3 regions of the Lysinibacillus capsici genome follow, and region 2 is predicted to be linked to each of the others. Evidence: a T-box and tRNA genes for the amino acid it is inferred to sense, from the RefSeq annotation. Region 2 holds a T-box; the other regions hold tRNA genes.
What was found. The T-box of region 2 lies ahead of argS (arginine--tRNA ligase). A T-box ahead of a tRNA ligase gene usually reads a tRNA of that ligase, here a tRNA-Arg.
Positions count from the first base shown of each region.

Region 1: it encodes a tRNA-Arg, which carries the amino acid that the T-box ahead of argS (arginine--tRNA ligase) is inferred to sense. The anticodon was not compared.
Region 3: it encodes a tRNA-Arg, which carries the amino acid that the T-box ahead of argS (arginine--tRNA ligase) is inferred to sense. The anticodon was not compared.

Region 1 is NZ_CP084108.1:4,227,584-4,233,064, reverse strand. Features, by position in the region: gene LCP48_RS20945 (Tex family protein) at 1-393, shown strand, start outside; gene LCP48_RS20940 (SprT family protein) at 461-922, shown strand; tRNA gene LCP48_RS20935 (tRNA-Asn) at 1,014-1,090, shown strand; tRNA gene LCP48_RS20930 (tRNA-Glu) at 1,092-1,163, shown strand; tRNA gene LCP48_RS20925 (tRNA-Asp) at 1,194-1,269, shown strand; tRNA gene LCP48_RS20920 (tRNA-Gln) at 1,275-1,349, shown strand; tRNA gene LCP48_RS20915 (tRNA-Lys) at 1,365-1,437, shown strand; tRNA gene LCP48_RS20910 (tRNA-Leu) at 1,504-1,589, shown strand; tRNA gene LCP48_RS20905 (tRNA-Arg) at 1,608-1,684, shown strand; tRNA gene LCP48_RS20900 (tRNA-Gly) at 1,702-1,775, shown strand; rRNA gene LCP48_RS20895 (16S ribosomal RNA) at 1,973-3,525, shown strand; rRNA gene LCP48_RS20890 (23S ribosomal RNA) at 3,707-5,481, shown strand, end outside.
Region 2 is NZ_CP084108.1:2,392,433-2,397,913, reverse strand. Features, by position in the region: gene LCP48_RS11775 (MFS transporter) at 1-364, opposite strand, end outside; gene argS (arginine--tRNA ligase) at 495-2,168, opposite strand; T-box leader at 2,213-2,432, opposite strand; gene LCP48_RS11765 (FAD-dependent oxidoreductase) at 2,420-4,399, opposite strand; gene LCP48_RS11760 (ABC-F family ATP-binding cassette domain-containing protein) at 4,995-5,481, shown strand, end outside.
Region 3 is NZ_CP084108.1:178,131-183,611, reverse strand. Features, by position in the region: rRNA gene LCP48_RS00960 (23S ribosomal RNA) at 1-752, opposite strand, end outside; tRNA gene LCP48_RS00955 (tRNA-Ala) at 844-919, opposite strand; tRNA gene LCP48_RS00950 (tRNA-Ile) at 932-1,008, opposite strand; rRNA gene LCP48_RS00945 (16S ribosomal RNA) at 1,103-2,655, opposite strand; tRNA gene LCP48_RS00940 (tRNA-Ala) at 2,798-2,873, opposite strand; tRNA gene LCP48_RS00935 (tRNA-Pro) at 2,894-2,970, opposite strand; tRNA gene LCP48_RS00930 (tRNA-Arg) at 2,980-3,056, opposite strand; tRNA gene LCP48_RS00925 (tRNA-Leu) at 3,065-3,153, opposite strand; tRNA gene LCP48_RS00920 (tRNA-Gly) at 3,159-3,233, opposite strand; tRNA gene LCP48_RS00915 (tRNA-Leu) at 3,271-3,355, opposite strand; tRNA gene LCP48_RS00910 (tRNA-Lys) at 3,373-3,448, opposite strand; tRNA gene LCP48_RS00905 (tRNA-Thr) at 3,456-3,531, opposite strand; tRNA gene LCP48_RS00900 (tRNA-Val) at 3,535-3,610, opposite strand; rRNA gene rrf (5S ribosomal RNA) at 3,621-3,736, opposite strand; rRNA gene LCP48_RS00890 (23S ribosomal RNA) at 3,852-5,481, opposite strand, start outside.

The DNA.
Region 1 (5,481 bases), 1.8 Mb from region 2:
CTAAATATCCAAAAGTTAAGTGATGTGCTTGGAGTAGGAGTTGTGACAATTCAAGATATCGTGGATACTTTAATGAAACCTAGTCGTGACCCACGTGATGCATTCCCACAACCATTGCTTAAGACTGATGTATTAAAAATGGAAGATTTAAAAGTTGGTATGGAATTGCAGGGGACGGTAAGAAATGTAGTAGATTTCGGCGCATTTGTTGACATTGGCGTGAAGCAAGATGGACTTGTGCATATTTCTAAACTCCAAAATAAACGTATTAAGCATCCATTAGAAGTTGTGGCGCTTGGGGATATTGTAACTGTCTGGGTTGAACAAATAGATATAACGAAAGGACGTATCTCTTTAACGATGCTTCCACCTAAAAATCAAGTATTAGTTTGAGTACTAAATTTTTGCCACACTGTCTATACTAAGCAGTGTGGTATTCTTGTTGTTAGAGGTGATTACTATGGACAATCAAGAATTACAAGAGCTTGTTCGTCGCTTATCTTTAGAAAACTTTCAGAGGCCATTTCTGCATCAAGCCTACTTTAATGCGAGATTACGTTCAACGGGAGGACGATATCTTTTACAATCCCATAATATTGAGATTAATCCTAAAGCCTATGAGTTATACGGTTTGGAGGAGATTCAAGGTATTGTTTTACACGAATTATGCCATTATCACCTACATATTGAAGGTAAAGGGTATCAGCATCGAGATAAAGATTTTAGAGAATTATTAAGGAAAGTAGATGCCCCCCGATTTTGTGCAGTTTTACATGTCCCTAAAGCTACAGTTAAAAAACAGCGACGACGCTATACATATACTTGTGTCAATTGCCACCAATTATATATACGGAAAATAAAAATGAATGTTGAAAAGTATTGTTGCAGTAAGTGTTTGGGGAAATTAAAATTATTGGAGTAAAAAAAGTTTAAAAAATAGTTGACGTTTTGTTGAGTTGTCCCTATAATAGTAAAAGTCGACAAGATAACGGCGACAACATAACATGAATTATTCCGAAGTAGCTCAGTTGGTAGTAGCACCTGACTGTTAATCAGGTTGTCGCAGGTTCGAGTCCTGCCTTCGGAGCCATGGCCCCTTGGTCAAGTGGTTAAGACACCGCCCTTTCACGGCGGTAACACGGGTTCGAATCCCGTAGGGGTCATTTTTCATAATTTAATGTAAATAATATTTTGGTCCCGTGGTGTAGCGGTTAACATGCCTGCCTGTCACGCAGGAGATCGCCGGTTCGATCCCGGTCGGGACCGCCACTTATTGGGGTATAGCCAAGCGGTAAGGCAACGGATTTTGATTCCGTCATGCCTAGGTTCGAATCCTAGTACCCCAGCCATTCATTTCTTAATTCGAGCCATTAGCTCAGTTGGTAGAGCATCTGACTTTTAATCAGAGGGTCGAAGGTTCGAGTCCTTCATGGCTCATCTCTTTAAGAAAAAGAGTTGACTTTTCAAATTATCATAGTATAATAAAAAAGTTACTAATCGAATGCGGTCGTGGCGGAACGGCAGACGCGCTAGGTTGAGGGCCTAGTGGGGGCAACCCCGTGGAGGTTCAAGTCCTCTCGGCCGCACCAAGTCAATTAATTTCATATGCGCCCGTAGCTCAATTGGATAGAGCGTCTGACTACGGATCAGAAGGTTGTGGGTTCGACTCCTGCCGGGCGCGCCATTTTTAAGAAAATATATGCGGGTGTAGTTTAATGGTAAAACCTCAGCCTTCCAAGCTGATGTCGTGAGTTCGATTCTCATCACCCGCTCCAAAAAAAGTATTGACAACCTTTTGGTTGTATGATAGATTTAAATAGTTGTCCAAAAGGGCGACAATATGAACCTTGAAAACTGAACAAGCAAAACGTAATCAATAAATTTTTAAGTAGCTAGCTTTGCTAGTGAACGAAACACAATTTTGGACATCAAACATGATGCCAGCAAAACAATTTGAGCTAATCAAATTTCTTTTATGGAGAGTTTGATCCTGGCTCAGGACGAACGCTGGCGGCGTGCCTAATACATGCAAGTCGAGCGAACAGAAAAGGAGCTTGCTCCTTTGACGTTAGCGGCGGACGGGTGAGTAACACGTGGGCAACCTACCCTATAGTTTGGGATAACTCCGGGAAACCGGGGCTAATACCGAATAATCTCTTTTACTTCATGGTGAAAGACTGAAAGACGGCATCTCGCTGTCGCTATAGGATGGGCCCGCGGCGCATTAGCTAGTTGGTGAGGTAACGGCTCACCAAGGCGACGATGCGTAGCCGACCTGAGAGGGTGATCGGCCACACTGGGACTGAGACACGGCCCAGACTCCTACGGGAGGCAGCAGTAGGGAATCTTCCACAATGGGCGAAAGCCTGATGGAGCAACGCCGCGTGAGTGAAGAAGGTTTTCGGATCGTAAAACTCTGTTGTAAGGGAAGAACAAGTACAGTAGTAACTGGCTGTACCTTGACGGTACCTTATTAGAAAGCCACGGCTAACTACGTGCCAGCAGCCGCGGTAATACGTAGGTGGCAAGCGTTGTCCGGAATTATTGGGCGTAAAGCGCGCGCAGGCGGTCCTTTAAGTCTGATGTGAAAGCCCACGGCTCAACCGTGGAGGGTCATTGGAAACTGGGGGACTTGAGTGCAGAAGAGGAAAGTGGAATTCCAAGTGTAGCGGTGAAATGCGTAGAGATTTGGAGGAACACCAGTGGCGAAGGCGACTTTCTGGTCTGTAACTGACGCTGAGGCGCGAAAGCGTGGGGAGCAAACAGGATTAGATACCCTGGTAGTCCACGCCGTAAACGATGAGTGCTAAGTGTTAGGGGGTTTCCGCCCCTTAGTGCTGCAGCTAACGCATTAAGCACTCCGCCTGGGGAGTACGGTCGCAAGACTGAAACTCAAAGGAATTGACGGGGGCCCGCACAAGCGGTGGAGCATGTGGTTTAATTCGAAGCAACGCGAAGAACCTTACCAGGTCTTGACATCCCGTTGACCACTGTAGAGATATAGTTTCCCCTTCGGGGGCAACGGTGACAGGTGGTGCATGGTTGTCGTCAGCTCGTGTCGTGAGATGTTGGGTTAAGTCCCGCAACGAGCGCAACCCTTGATCTTAGTTGCCATCATTTAGTTGGGCACTCTAAGGTGACTGCCGGTGACAAACCGGAGGAAGGTGGGGATGACGTCAAATCATCATGCCCCTTATGACCTGGGCTACACACGTGCTACAATGGACGATACAAACGGTTGCCAACTCGCGAGAGGGAGCTAATCCGATAAAGTCGTTCTCAGTTCGGATTGTAGGCTGCAACTCGCCTACATGAAGCCGGAATCGCTAGTAATCGCGGATCAGCATGCCGCGGTGAATACGTTCCCGGGCCTTGTACACACCGCCCGTCACACCACGAGAGTTTGTAACACCCGAAGTCGGTGAGGTAACCTTTTGGAGCCAGCCGCCGAAGGTGGGATAGATGATTGGGGTGAAGTCGTAACAAGGTAGCCGTATCGGAAGGTGCGGCTGGATCACCTCCTTTCTAAGGATACTTTCGGAATACAAACCTTGGGTTTGTAAGATTACGTTTTGCGTTCAGTTTTGAAGGTTCATTCTTCTGAATGAAACACTTCAAAACTTGTTCTTTGAAAACTGGATAAAACGACATTGAAATTGTAACAAACACATTTATTTTTTAAGTTTTTTTATAGGCTTAATAACTTGGTTAAGTTATTAAGGGCGCACGGCGAATGCCTTGGCACTAGGAGCCGAAGAAGGACGGCACTAACACCGATATGCTTCGGGGAGCTGTAAGTGAGCTTTGATCCGGAGATTTCCGAATGGGGGAACCCACTACGTTTAATCGCGTAGTATCTTGACGTGAATACATAGCGTCTTGAAGGCAGACCCAGGGAACTGAAACATCTAAGTACCTGGAGGAAGAGAAAGAAAAATCGATTCCCTGAGTAGCGGCGAGCGAAACGGGAAGAGCCCAAACCAAGAGGCTTGCCTCTTGGGGTTGTAGGACACTCAATACGGAGTTACAAAAGAGCGAGTTAGATGAAGCGACTTGGAAAGGTCCGCCAGAGCAGGTAAAAGCCCTGTAGTCGAAAGTTCGTTCTCTCCTGAGTGGATCCTGAGTACGGCGGAACACGTGAAATTCCGTCGGAATCCGGGAGGACCATCTCCCAAGGCTAAATACTACCTAGTGACCGATAGTGAACCAGTACCGTGAGGGAAAGGTGAAAAGCACCCCGGAAGGGGAGTGAAAGAGATCCTGAAACCGTGTGCCTACAAGTAGTTAGAGCCCGTTAATGGGTGATAGCGTGCCTTTTGTAGAATGAACCGGCGAGTTACGATTACGTGCAAGGTTAAGCTTTAGAAGGCGGAGCCGCAGCGAAAGCGAGTCTGAATAGGGCGAAGTAGTACGTGGTCGTAGACCCGAAACCAGGTGATCTACCCATGTCCAGGGTGAAGGTGAGGTAACACTTACTGGAGGCCCGAACCCACGCACGTTGAAAAGTGCGGGGATGAGGTGTGGGTAGCGGAGAAATTCCAATCGAACTTGGAGATAGCTGGTTCTCTCCGAAATAGCTTTAGGGCTAGCCTCGTGATGAGAATACTGGAGGTAGAGCACTGTTTGGACTAGGGGGCCATCCCGGTTTACCGAATTCAGACAAACTCCGAATGCCAGATATTTATACACGGGAGTCAGACTGCGAGTGATAAGATCCGTAGTCAAAAGGGAAACAGCCCAGACCACCAGCTAAGGTCCCAAAGTAATCGTTAAGTGGAAAAGGATGTGGCGTTGCACAGACAACCAGGATGTTGGCTTAGAAGCAGCCATCATTTAAAGAGTGCGTAATAGCTCACTGGTCGAGTGACGCTGCGCCGAAAATGTATCGGGGCTAAACGATTCACCGAAGCTGTGGATTGACATCTACGATGTCAGTGGTAGGAGAGCGTTCTAAGTGCGTTGAAGTCAGACCGGAAGGACTGGTGGAGCGCTTAGAAGTGAGAATGCCGGTATGAGTAGCGAAAGACGGGTGAGAATCCCGTCCACCGTATGACTAAGGTTTCCTGAGGAAGGCTCGTCCGCTCAGGGTTAGTCGGGACCTAAGCCGAGGCCGATAGGCGTAGGCGATGGACAACAGGTTGATATTCCTGTACCACCTCCTCACCGTTTGAGAAATGGGGGGACGCAGTAGGATAGGGTAAGCGCGCCGTTGGTTGTGCGCGTCCAAGCAGTAAGGCGTGTGTGTAGGCAAATCCGCACACTGTAACGTTGAGCTGTGATGGCGAGTCCGTATGGACGAAGTTCCTGATTTCACACTGCCAAGAAAAGCCTCTATCGAGGTGAGAGGTGCCCGTACCGCAAACCGACACAGGTAGTCGAGGAGAGAATCCTAAGGTGTGCGAGAGAACTCTCGTTAAGGAACTCGGCAAAATGACCCCGTAACTTCGGGAGAAGGGGTGCTCTTGAGCGTGCAAGCGCATG
Region 2 (5,481 bases):
TTAGAATAGGACCAATCATTGCAATCGCTAAGCCTGCCGCAAAGCTTGTCACGATGAGCAAGAGATAACTTGCTTGGAAAAAGCGTAGCCCATTCGCGACGACAAGAATCGCCACTAAAAGGGTGATAGCTGATTTCGTGCCCATTTTTCGCTGAAGCGGGACAGCCAAAGGTGCGAATAATCCCATACAAAAAACGGGGATAGCAGTGAGAAAGCTCATGCTTGTATTCGAGACTTGTAAGGATGTCATGAGGACATTAAAAAGCGGTCCTATTCCCGTGACAGCTGGTCTCATATTAAGAGCGACAAAAAATATACTAATGACCACGAAGGTGAGTGATACGGTCCAATGCTTTTTAGCCATTTGTTTGATCCTCTCTATTATTACGCAGCCTTCATTTATGAAAAGCTTGCATGGATTCCTCTATCCTTTTATCATGTTTTCGATGGATGGTCAATGATTGGACAGTTTACCTTTACATGGCTAATGCTAATTACATATTTTCAGGTGATTCAATACCTAATAAGGCTAATGACTCTTTTAAAACAATCGCAACACTCTGACATAGAGCAAGACGGGATGCTTGCTGTTCGTCATCTGCTAATATTTTGTACTGTGCATAATATTTATTAAATAAACGTGCCAGTTGTAAGGCATACTTCGCTATTTGGGACGGATCAGCCTGCTCAAAAGCCATAGCTACTGTTTTAGGAAACTGTTCTAGTAATAGGATCATCGGCCAAGCCTGCTCTCCTAAAGATTTGAATAGTATATCTTGAGTCGGAGCTTTCGCTTTATCTAAAATAGAGCAAATACGTGCATATGTATATTGTACGTATGGCCCTGTTTCTCCTTCAAAATTCATCATTTGCTCAATTGAAAATTCAATATCGTTGAGACGATAGGATTTTACATCATTAAAAATTACCGCTCCAACCCCCACTTGCTTTGCGACTTGCTCTTTATTAGGCAGAGAAGGATTTTTCTGCCCCATATTACGCTGTGCTGTCGTTATAGCTTCTGCTAGTACATCAGCTAATAGCACCACTTTGCCTTTACGCGTAGACATTTTTTTACCATCCTTCAGCATCATGCCAAATGACACATGTTGCAGATTCTTTGCCCAAGGATAGCCCATTTTTTCGATGACCTGAAAAAGTTGTTTAAAGTGGAGGGACTGCTCATTGCCAACAACGTAGAACATCTTTTGGGGCTGGTAGTGCTGTTGGCGATACAGGGCAGCTGCTAAATCACGCGTCGCATAAAGCGTGGCCCCATCCGTTTTCTTTATTAAACATGGAGGCATCTCCTCCATCTCCACAACATACGCACCTTCTGATGCCACGAGGAGCCCTTTTTCTTTTAATTCTGTTACAACGGACGGCATTTTGTCATTGTAAAAGGCTTCACCTGTAAAGGCATCAAAATGAATTCCTAATAGCTCATATATTGTTTGAAATTCTACGAATGACACATCTCGGAACCATTGCCATAATGCCTGTGCCTCTTCATTACCGTCCTCCAATGCTTTAAAGGCGGCACGAGCCTGTTCATTGAGCGTTGGGTCTTGCTCTGCCTCTTCATGAAACTTCACATAAATCTTTAATAACTCCTCTATCGGTGACGCTGAAATGGCCTGTTTATCACCCCAAAGCTGATAAGCAACAATAAGCTTGCCAAACTGTGTACCCCAGTCCCCTAAATGATTAATACGAATGGCTTGATAGCCATTTTTTTCTGCAATATTTGCTAAGGCATTGCCGATGACCGTTGAACGTAAATGTCCCATTGAGAAAGGCTTTGCGATATTAGGAGAGGAAAAATCCAAGACGACCGTTCCCATCTTTGTTGGCGTAGTACCATATTGTTGCTTGTCGCGCAGAATCTTGCGTAACACCTGTTGCGTCACCTTTTGTTGATCGAGAAAAATATTAACATAGCCACCAACAGCTTGCACACGCTCAATGCTGTCATGATTTATTTGACTTGCAATATGTGCTGCAATATTTTGCGGTGATTTTTTCCACACTTTTGCTAGAGTAAAGCATGGAAAGGCTACGTCCCCAAGCTCCAAACTTTTGGGTTTTTCTAATAATGACACTATTTCCTCTCCTATTATTTGTTGCTTTAATGCGTCTGCTATACTGTCGGCGATTAGTTGATTCATTTTACTCCTCCTCCTGTTCAAATAAAAAAGCCCTCGCCTCTATAATTAGAGACGAGAGCATGATAATCCCGTGGTACCACTCTAGTTGTCATGTAACATGACCACTTTCCGTTGTTAACGAGGTGACGCCCCGCTATTCTCTACTACTTGTTCGAGAACCTTCTCCAAAGTGCGCTTCATTCATGGTTCCTGCATTAGGCTCCCACCATCCCTAACTCGCTTGCCAGTCATCCCATCAATTACTCTCTTTTTCATCGAATTTTTCTATGATTTTGACATATATTACAGGATTTCCTTATTGGCGTCAACCATTTTTTACGTTGCCGTTTCAGCAAAAAACGCTCCTCACGAGGAGGAACGTTTTTTTCTACATACTGAATCACATCAGCCATAATGGCATACATCTCTTTTAATTTTAATTCCTTATTGTCAGAGACTTTCTTCGCTACTTTCTCCGTGATAATTCCTTTTTCTACTAATGTATCCCAGCTGGTCGCATTGGATTCACCGATAAGGACGTCGGCCAAATATTGAGCCAGCTCATCTCGCTCAATAGCTTCATCTCCTTGATTATAAACCTTATTGATGACAATTTCGAGTTGGTCCTTCATTCCTGATCCACTTTCTCCACCAGCACGTAACATACTCTCTTTTAACATTTTAGCAAACTTTATTTTCGTCGCCTTACTGTCTACTTTTAGGTCATTATCATAGCCGCCCACTACAAGGCCGTAATTAATGAGCGTTTGAATGGCTTCATCATACCATTCTCCTTGATATGGATACTCAATTGAAAATGAATCAACATAGGCACCTTGTTTAGCTAATTGCTTTCGTAATGTAGCGATTAATGGTTTATCCTTACTCATGTCTCTAAAGGTTACATCGTGCTTCTGTGCAAGAGCAGCCGCAGTCCCAGCCGCTTCACCTGTCACCATCCCTGTTGGAACAATACGTGCACTACCAGCTGCAAGTGATGAATAACCAGCAGAGCGTCCGACAACCAGTAAGCCATCAATATCCTTCGGTACTAACGAACGGAAAGGAATAGCATATTGCTTTGGTGCAGCGATCACATAGCCATAATCATGAGGCGTTTGCGCTTGCACATCGACTGGATAAGAGGCAATGCCAATGCTATCCCACTGATCACTATTTTTCCACAGGTCTGCCATTGGTAATTGATACTCTGCCCAAATGTGTCTCGTTTCTCGGACGTAGAGTTCTTCTGGATAGCTGACAATTTCAGCCTTTTCAAACCCTGGGAAGTTTGTTTGTAAATATTTTAGAATGTGTAACGTTTCTTTCTTCCCGGCGACAATCGCCGCTTGTTTTGAGGATTCATTCAAGCCATCAATACCAAAAATCTGTAAGGCATTGATGAAATATTCATCATCTACACGAGCTAAGTTTAACCCTCGTAATCTTGTGCCCTCTTGTAATGGCTTGTATTCATCATGTAGCTTTGTAAAGCCCCACATCACCGTATGATTTAAATTAGCACCGCCAAATACACCGGAATTAGCCGCTTTTTTAACTTCATCCCAATTGACATTTTTTAAATGTAGCATTAACGTCACAGCCATACGCTTATCCTTTATGCCAATATCTTCTCCACCCACAAAGAAAGGAACGCCCGACAAGGCAGCAAAATCAGCATCCTGTGTAGCATCTATAAATGATTTCCCCGTTACAACATATGTACCGTACTCATTTTTTAATTCCACAGACGTTAATTGTTGTTGTTTGACATTCGCTTTCACAACCTCGGTTTGCACGGATAACGTTAAGTTGGGCTCTTCATCGATCAGCTTTTTAAAGGCTGCCTTAGCACCAACAATGCCAAAAGCGTCATTCCCTCTAACAAGCTCATGCCATTCCTTAAATATTCCCTCACTAATCGAGTTGTTACGGCCATTACGAGGAATGTCGAGGAAATTCAGCATACCATATGTAAATAATCCACCTAACTCTTGTCGTTTTTCAACCAGCAATGTTTTCGCACCATTTCGAGCCGCAGCCACAGCCGCAGCTACACCCTCTGGTTCACCACCGATGACAATAACATCATATTCTTCCTCTATATGTTCAATTGGTTCTGGCTTTTTATACTCATCTACTAATTTATTGTATGCCATAGAGTTTGTTATTTCTTTAATAAAATAGTAGCTACCAAATCCAAGTAAAACTACTATTACACAAGTGGCTGTCCATAATAAGCCCTTACCCATAATATACCTCCAATTGTTAAAATTTCCACCGATGTGTTTATTTAATCATCATTCCCGCCACAAGGGCTGAATGTCCTAGTTGAACGTAGGCATATCATTATCAACAACGAATAATTCATTGGCTTACAGCATTTTTTATGAAATTATCATCAAGATAAATGAATGAAATCATTTATGAGGATTGTGATGTGATTAGTCTAACTTTAGCAACATCTATCTAGAATAAATGAAAGAGCCACAAATAGCTGGCATTCAAAACGGGGATGGGCTTGTGGGCACCAGTGATGATTTACTTGATATATAAACAGTCAGAATCATTTTAGACGAAACCTTTGTGAATAAGCAACTAAAATCCCCGTGGTAAATGATGTCATTTTTCTATTCTTTTTCAAAAATAGTTAATCACACTACAATATAGACGCCTCAATTTCAAAGAAAGTTACACCAAATTTAACTTTTTTATTGTATCTTTAATTCAGTTTATGTTTAACAAAAAATGTGAAAAGAACGCCAAACCTTGATTTAATAATGTTTATAGACTATGGAACATATTTCATGCTATACTAGAGCCATTGTGAAAAAAGGAGGAACTTGCATGATTCAAGTTAGTAATGTAGGTCTTCGCTATGGCGATCGTAAACTATTTGAAGACGTAAATATAAAATTCACACCAGGCAATTGCTACGGTTTAATTGGGGCAAATGGGGCCGGTAAATCAACATTTTTAAAAATTCTTTCTGGTGAAATTGAAGCGCAGGAAGGAAATGTATCGATGGGTAAGGACGAACGTTTATCTGTCCTGAAACAAAACCACTTCGAATACGATGAGCATACAGTGCTCGATACAGTTATTATGGGGAATAAACGCCTATATGACGTGAAAACAGAAAAAGACGCTATCTATGCAAAGGAAGATTTCTCCGATGAGGATGGCATGCGTGCTGCAGAGTTAGAAGGTGAATTTGCAGAGCTAAACGGTTGGGAAGCTGATTCAGAAGCGGCTACACTACTAAACGGTTTAGGTATCTCCGATGATCTTCATTACATGCTAATGGGCGATCTTGAAGGTTCTGACAAAGTGA
Region 3 (5,481 bases), 2.2 Mb from region 2:
TCACCCTGGACATGGGTAGATCACCTGGTTTCGGGTCTACGACCACGTACTACTTCGCCCTATTCAGACTCGCTTTCGCTGCGGCTCCGCCTTCTAAAGCTTAACCTTGCACGTAATCGTAACTCGCCGGTTCATTCTACAAAAGGCACGCTATCACCCATTAACGGGCTCTAACTACTTGTAGGCACACGGTTTCAGGATCTCTTTCACTCCCCTTCCGGGGTGCTTTTCACCTTTCCCTCACGGTACTGGTTCACTATCGGTCACTAGGTAGTATTTAGCCTTGGGAGATGGTCCTCCCGGATTCCGACGGAATTTCACGTGTTCCGCCGTACTCAGGATCCACTCAGGAGAGAACGAACTTTCGACTACAGGGCTTTTACCTGCTCTGGCGGACCTTTCCAAGTCGCTTCATCTAACTCGCTCTTTTGTAACTCCGTATAGAGTGTCCTACAACCCCAAGAGGCAAGCCTCTTGGTTTGGGCTCTTCCCGTTTCGCTCGCCGCTACTCAGGGAATCGATTTTTCTTTCTCTTCCTCCAGGTACTTAGATGTTTCAGTTCCCTGGGTCTGCCTTCAAGACGCTATGTATTCACGTCAAGATACTACGCGATTAAACGTAGTGGGTTCCCCCATTCGGAAATCTCCGGATCAAAGCTCACTTACAGCTCCCCGAAGCATATCGGTGTTAGTGCCGTCCTTCTTCGGCTCCTAGTGCCAAGGCATTCGCCGTGCGCCCTTAATAACTTAACCAAGTTATTAAGCCTATAAAAAAACTTAAAAAAATAAATGTGTTTGTTACAATTTCAATGTCGTTTTATCCAGTTTTCAAAGAACAAAAAAATGGTGGAGCCTAGCGGGATCGAACCGCTGACCTCCTGCGTGCAAGGCAGGCGCTCTCCCAGCTGAGCTAAGGCCCCAAGAGGTATATATGGTGGGCCTAAATGGACTCGAACCATCGACCTCACGCTTATCAGGCGTGCGCTCTAACCAGCTGAGCTATAGGCCCTCTTGGAAGTTTTATTAAATTTCATAAACCTTCAAAACTGAACGCAAAACGTAATCTTACAAACCCAAGGTTTGTATTCCGAAATAATCCTTAGAAAGGAGGTGATCCAGCCGCACCTTCCGATACGGCTACCTTGTTACGACTTCACCCCAATCATCTATCCCACCTTCGGCGGCTGGCTCCAAAAGGTTACCTCACCGACTTCGGGTGTTACAAACTCTCGTGGTGTGACGGGCGGTGTGTACAAGGCCCGGGAACGTATTCACCGCGGCATGCTGATCCGCGATTACTAGCGATTCCGGCTTCATGTAGGCGAGTTGCAGCCTACAATCCGAACTGAGAACGACTTTATCGGATTAGCTCCCTCTCGCGAGTTGGCAACCGTTTGTATCGTCCATTGTAGCACGTGTGTAGCCCAGGTCATAAGGGGCATGATGATTTGACGTCATCCCCACCTTCCTCCGGTTTGTCACCGGCAGTCACCTTAGAGTGCCCAACTAAATGATGGCAACTAAGATCAAGGGTTGCGCTCGTTGCGGGACTTAACCCAACATCTCACGACACGAGCTGACGACAACCATGCACCACCTGTCACCGTTGCCCCCGAAGGGGAAACTATATCTCTACAGTGGTCAACGGGATGTCAAGACCTGGTAAGGTTCTTCGCGTTGCTTCGAATTAAACCACATGCTCCACCGCTTGTGCGGGCCCCCGTCAATTCCTTTGAGTTTCAGTCTTGCGACCGTACTCCCCAGGCGGAGTGCTTAATGCGTTAGCTGCAGCACTAAGGGGCGGAAACCCCCTAACACTTAGCACTCATCGTTTACGGCGTGGACTACCAGGGTATCTAATCCTGTTTGCTCCCCACGCTTTCGCGCCTCAGCGTCAGTTACAGACCAGAAAGTCGCCTTCGCCACTGGTGTTCCTCCAAATCTCTACGCATTTCACCGCTACACTTGGAATTCCACTTTCCTCTTCTGCACTCAAGTCCCCCAGTTTCCAATGACCCTCCACGGTTGAGCCGTGGGCTTTCACATCAGACTTAAAGGACCGCCTGCGCGCGCTTTACGCCCAATAATTCCGGACAACGCTTGCCACCTACGTATTACCGCGGCTGCTGGCACGTAGTTAGCCGTGGCTTTCTAATAAGGTACCGTCAAGGTACAGCCAGTTACTACTGTACTTGTTCTTCCCTTACAACAGAGTTTTACGATCCGAAAACCTTCTTCACTCACGCGGCGTTGCTCCATCAGGCTTTCGCCCATTGTGGAAGATTCCCTACTGCTGCCTCCCGTAGGAGTCTGGGCCGTGTCTCAGTCCCAGTGTGGCCGATCACCCTCTCAGGTCGGCTACGCATCGTCGCCTTGGTGAGCCGTTACCTCACCAACTAGCTAATGCGCCGCGGGCCCATCCTATAGCGACAGCGAGATGCCGTCTTTCAGTCTCTTGCCATGAAGCAAAAGAGATTATTCGGTATTAGCCCCGGTTTCCCGGAGTTATCCCAAACTATAAGGTAGGTTGCCCACGTGTTACTCACCCGTCCGCCGCTAACGTCAAAGGAGCAAGCTCCTTTTCTGTTCGCTCGACTTGCATGTATTAGGCACGCCGCCAGCGTTCGTCCTGAGCCAGGATCAAACTCTCCATAAAAGAAATTTGATTAGCTCAAATTGTTTTGCTGGCATCATGTTTGATGTCCAAAATTGTGTTTCGTTCACTAGTAAAACTAGCTACTTAAAACTTTATTGATTACGTTTTGCTTGTTCAGTTTTCAAGGTTCATGTATTTGAATTGGTGGAGCCTAGCGGGATCGAACCGCTGACCTCCTGCGTGCAAGGCAGGCGCTCTCCCAGCTGAGCTAAGGCCCCGTTTTTTTATTTTTAGGAAATGGTCGGGAAGACAGGATTCGAACCTGCGACCCCTTGGTCCCAAACCAAGTGCTCTACCAAGCTGAGCTACTTCCCGTTGTTCTTATGGCGCGCCCGACAGGAGTCGAACCCATAACCTTCTGATCCGTAGTCAGACGCTCTATCCAATTGAGCTACGGGCGCATTTAAAATGGTGCCGAGGACCGGAATCGAACCGGTACGGTAGTCACCTACCGCAGGATTTTAAGTCCTGTGCGTCTGCCAGTTCCGCCACCCCGGCACATTTGGAGCGGAAGACGAGGTTCGAACTCGCGACCCCCACCTTGGCAAGGTGGTGTTCTACCACTGAACTACTTCCGCATGTGCATAAGCTTTTTTTATCTGGCAATGAAAATAATGGTGCGGGTGAAGGGAGTCGAACCCCCACGCCTTGCGGCGCTAGATCCTAAGTCTAGTGCGTCTGCCAATTCCGCCACACCCGCTTATTATTATTTGAAAATGGTGAGCCATGAAGGACTCGAACCTTCGACCCTCTGATTAAAAGTCAGATGCTCTACCAACTGAGCTAATGGCTCGAAAAAATGGTGCCGGCTATAGGAATCGAACCCACGACCTACTGATTACAAGTCAGTTGCTCTACCTGCTGAGCTAAACCGGCATATGGTGGAGGATGACGGGCTCGAACCGCCGACCCTCTGCTTGTAAGGCAGATGCTCTCCCAGCTGAGCTAATCCTCCTGGGTATTATGCCTAGCGATGTCCTACTCTCACAGGGGGAAGCCCCCAACTACCATCGGCGCTAAAGAGCTTAACTTCCGTGTTCGGTATGGGAACGGGTGTGACCTCTTTGCCATCATCACTAGACTTATTAAAAGACAAGATTTATTATACCATATTTCAGTATAAATACAAGCTTTTTTTAAAGCTTACTTGTTCTTTCAAAACTGGATAAACGGCACATTGAATGTTTCAAACTTTTTTGGTTAAGTCCTCGATCGATTAGTATTCGTCAGCTCCATGTGTCACCACACTTCCACCTCGAACCTATCTACCTCATCGTCTTTGAGGGATCTTACTTACTTGCGTAATGGGAAATCTCATCTTGAGGGGGGCTTCATGCTTAGATGCTTTCAGCACTTATCCCGTCCACACATAGCTACCCAGCGATGCCTTTGGCAAGACAACTGGTACACCAGCGGTGTGTCCATCCCGGTCCTCTCGTACTAAGGACAGCTCCTCTCAAATTTCCTACGCCCACGACGGATAGGGACCGAACTGTCTCACGACGTTCTGAACCCAGCTCGCGTACCGCTTTAATGGGCGAACAGCCCAACCCTTGGGACCGACTACAGCCCCAGGATGCGATGAGCCGACATCGAGGTGCCAAACCTCCCCGTCGATGTGGACTCTTGGGGGAGATAAGCCTGTTATCCCCGGGGTAGCTTTTATCCGTTGAGCGATGGCCCTTCCATGCGGAACCACCGGATCACTAAGCCCGTCTTTCGACCCTGCTCGACTTGTAGGTCTCGCAGTCAAGCTCCCTTGTGCCTTTACACTCTACGAATGATTTCCAACCATTCTGAGGGAACCTTTGGGCGCCTCCGTTACCTTTTAGGAGGCGACCGCCCCAGTCAAACTGTCCGCCTGACACTGTCTCCTGCCCCGCTAAGGGGCATGGGTTAGAATTTCAATACAACCAGGGTAGTATCCCACCGACGCCTCCTTCGAAGCTGGCGCTCCGAGATCTCTGGCTCCTACCTATCCTGTACAAGTTGTACCAAAATTCAATATCAGGCTACAGTAAAGCTCCACGGGGTCTTTCCGTCCTGTCGCGGGTAACCTGCATCTTCACAGGTACTATAATTTCACCGAGTCTCTCGTTGAGACAGTGCCCAGATCGTTACGCCTTTCGTGCGGGTCGGAACTTACCCGACAAGGAATTTCGCTACCTTAGGACCGTTATAGTTACGGCCGCCGTTTACTGGGGCTTCAATTCGCAGCTTCGCTTGCGCTAACCACTCCTCTTAACCTTCCAGCACCGGGCAGGCGTCAGCCCCTATACGTCACCTTACGGTTTTGCAGAGACCTGTGTTTTTGCTAAACAGTCGCCTGGGCCTATTCACTGCGGCTCTCATGCGCTTGCACGCTCAAGAGCACCCCTTCTCCCGAAGTTACGGGGTCATTTTGCCGAGTTCCTTAACGAGAGTTCTCTCGCACACCTTAGGATTCTCTCCTCGACTACCTGTGTCGGTTTGCGGTACGGGCACCTCTCACCTCGATAGAGGCTTTTCTTGGCAGTGTGAAATCAGGAACTTCGTCCATACGGACTCGCCATCACAGCTCAACGTTACAGTGTGCGGATTTGCCTACACACACGCCTTACTGCTTGGACGCGCACAACCAACGGCGCGCTTACCCTATCCTACTGCGTCCCCCCATTTCTCAAACGGTGAGGAGGTGGTACAGGAATATCAACCTGTTGTCCATCGCCTACGCCTATCGGCCTCGGCTTAGGTCCCGACTAACCCTGAGCGGACGAGCCTTCCTCAGGAAACCTTAGTCATACGGTGGACGGGATTCTCACCCGTCTTTCGCTACTCATACCGGCA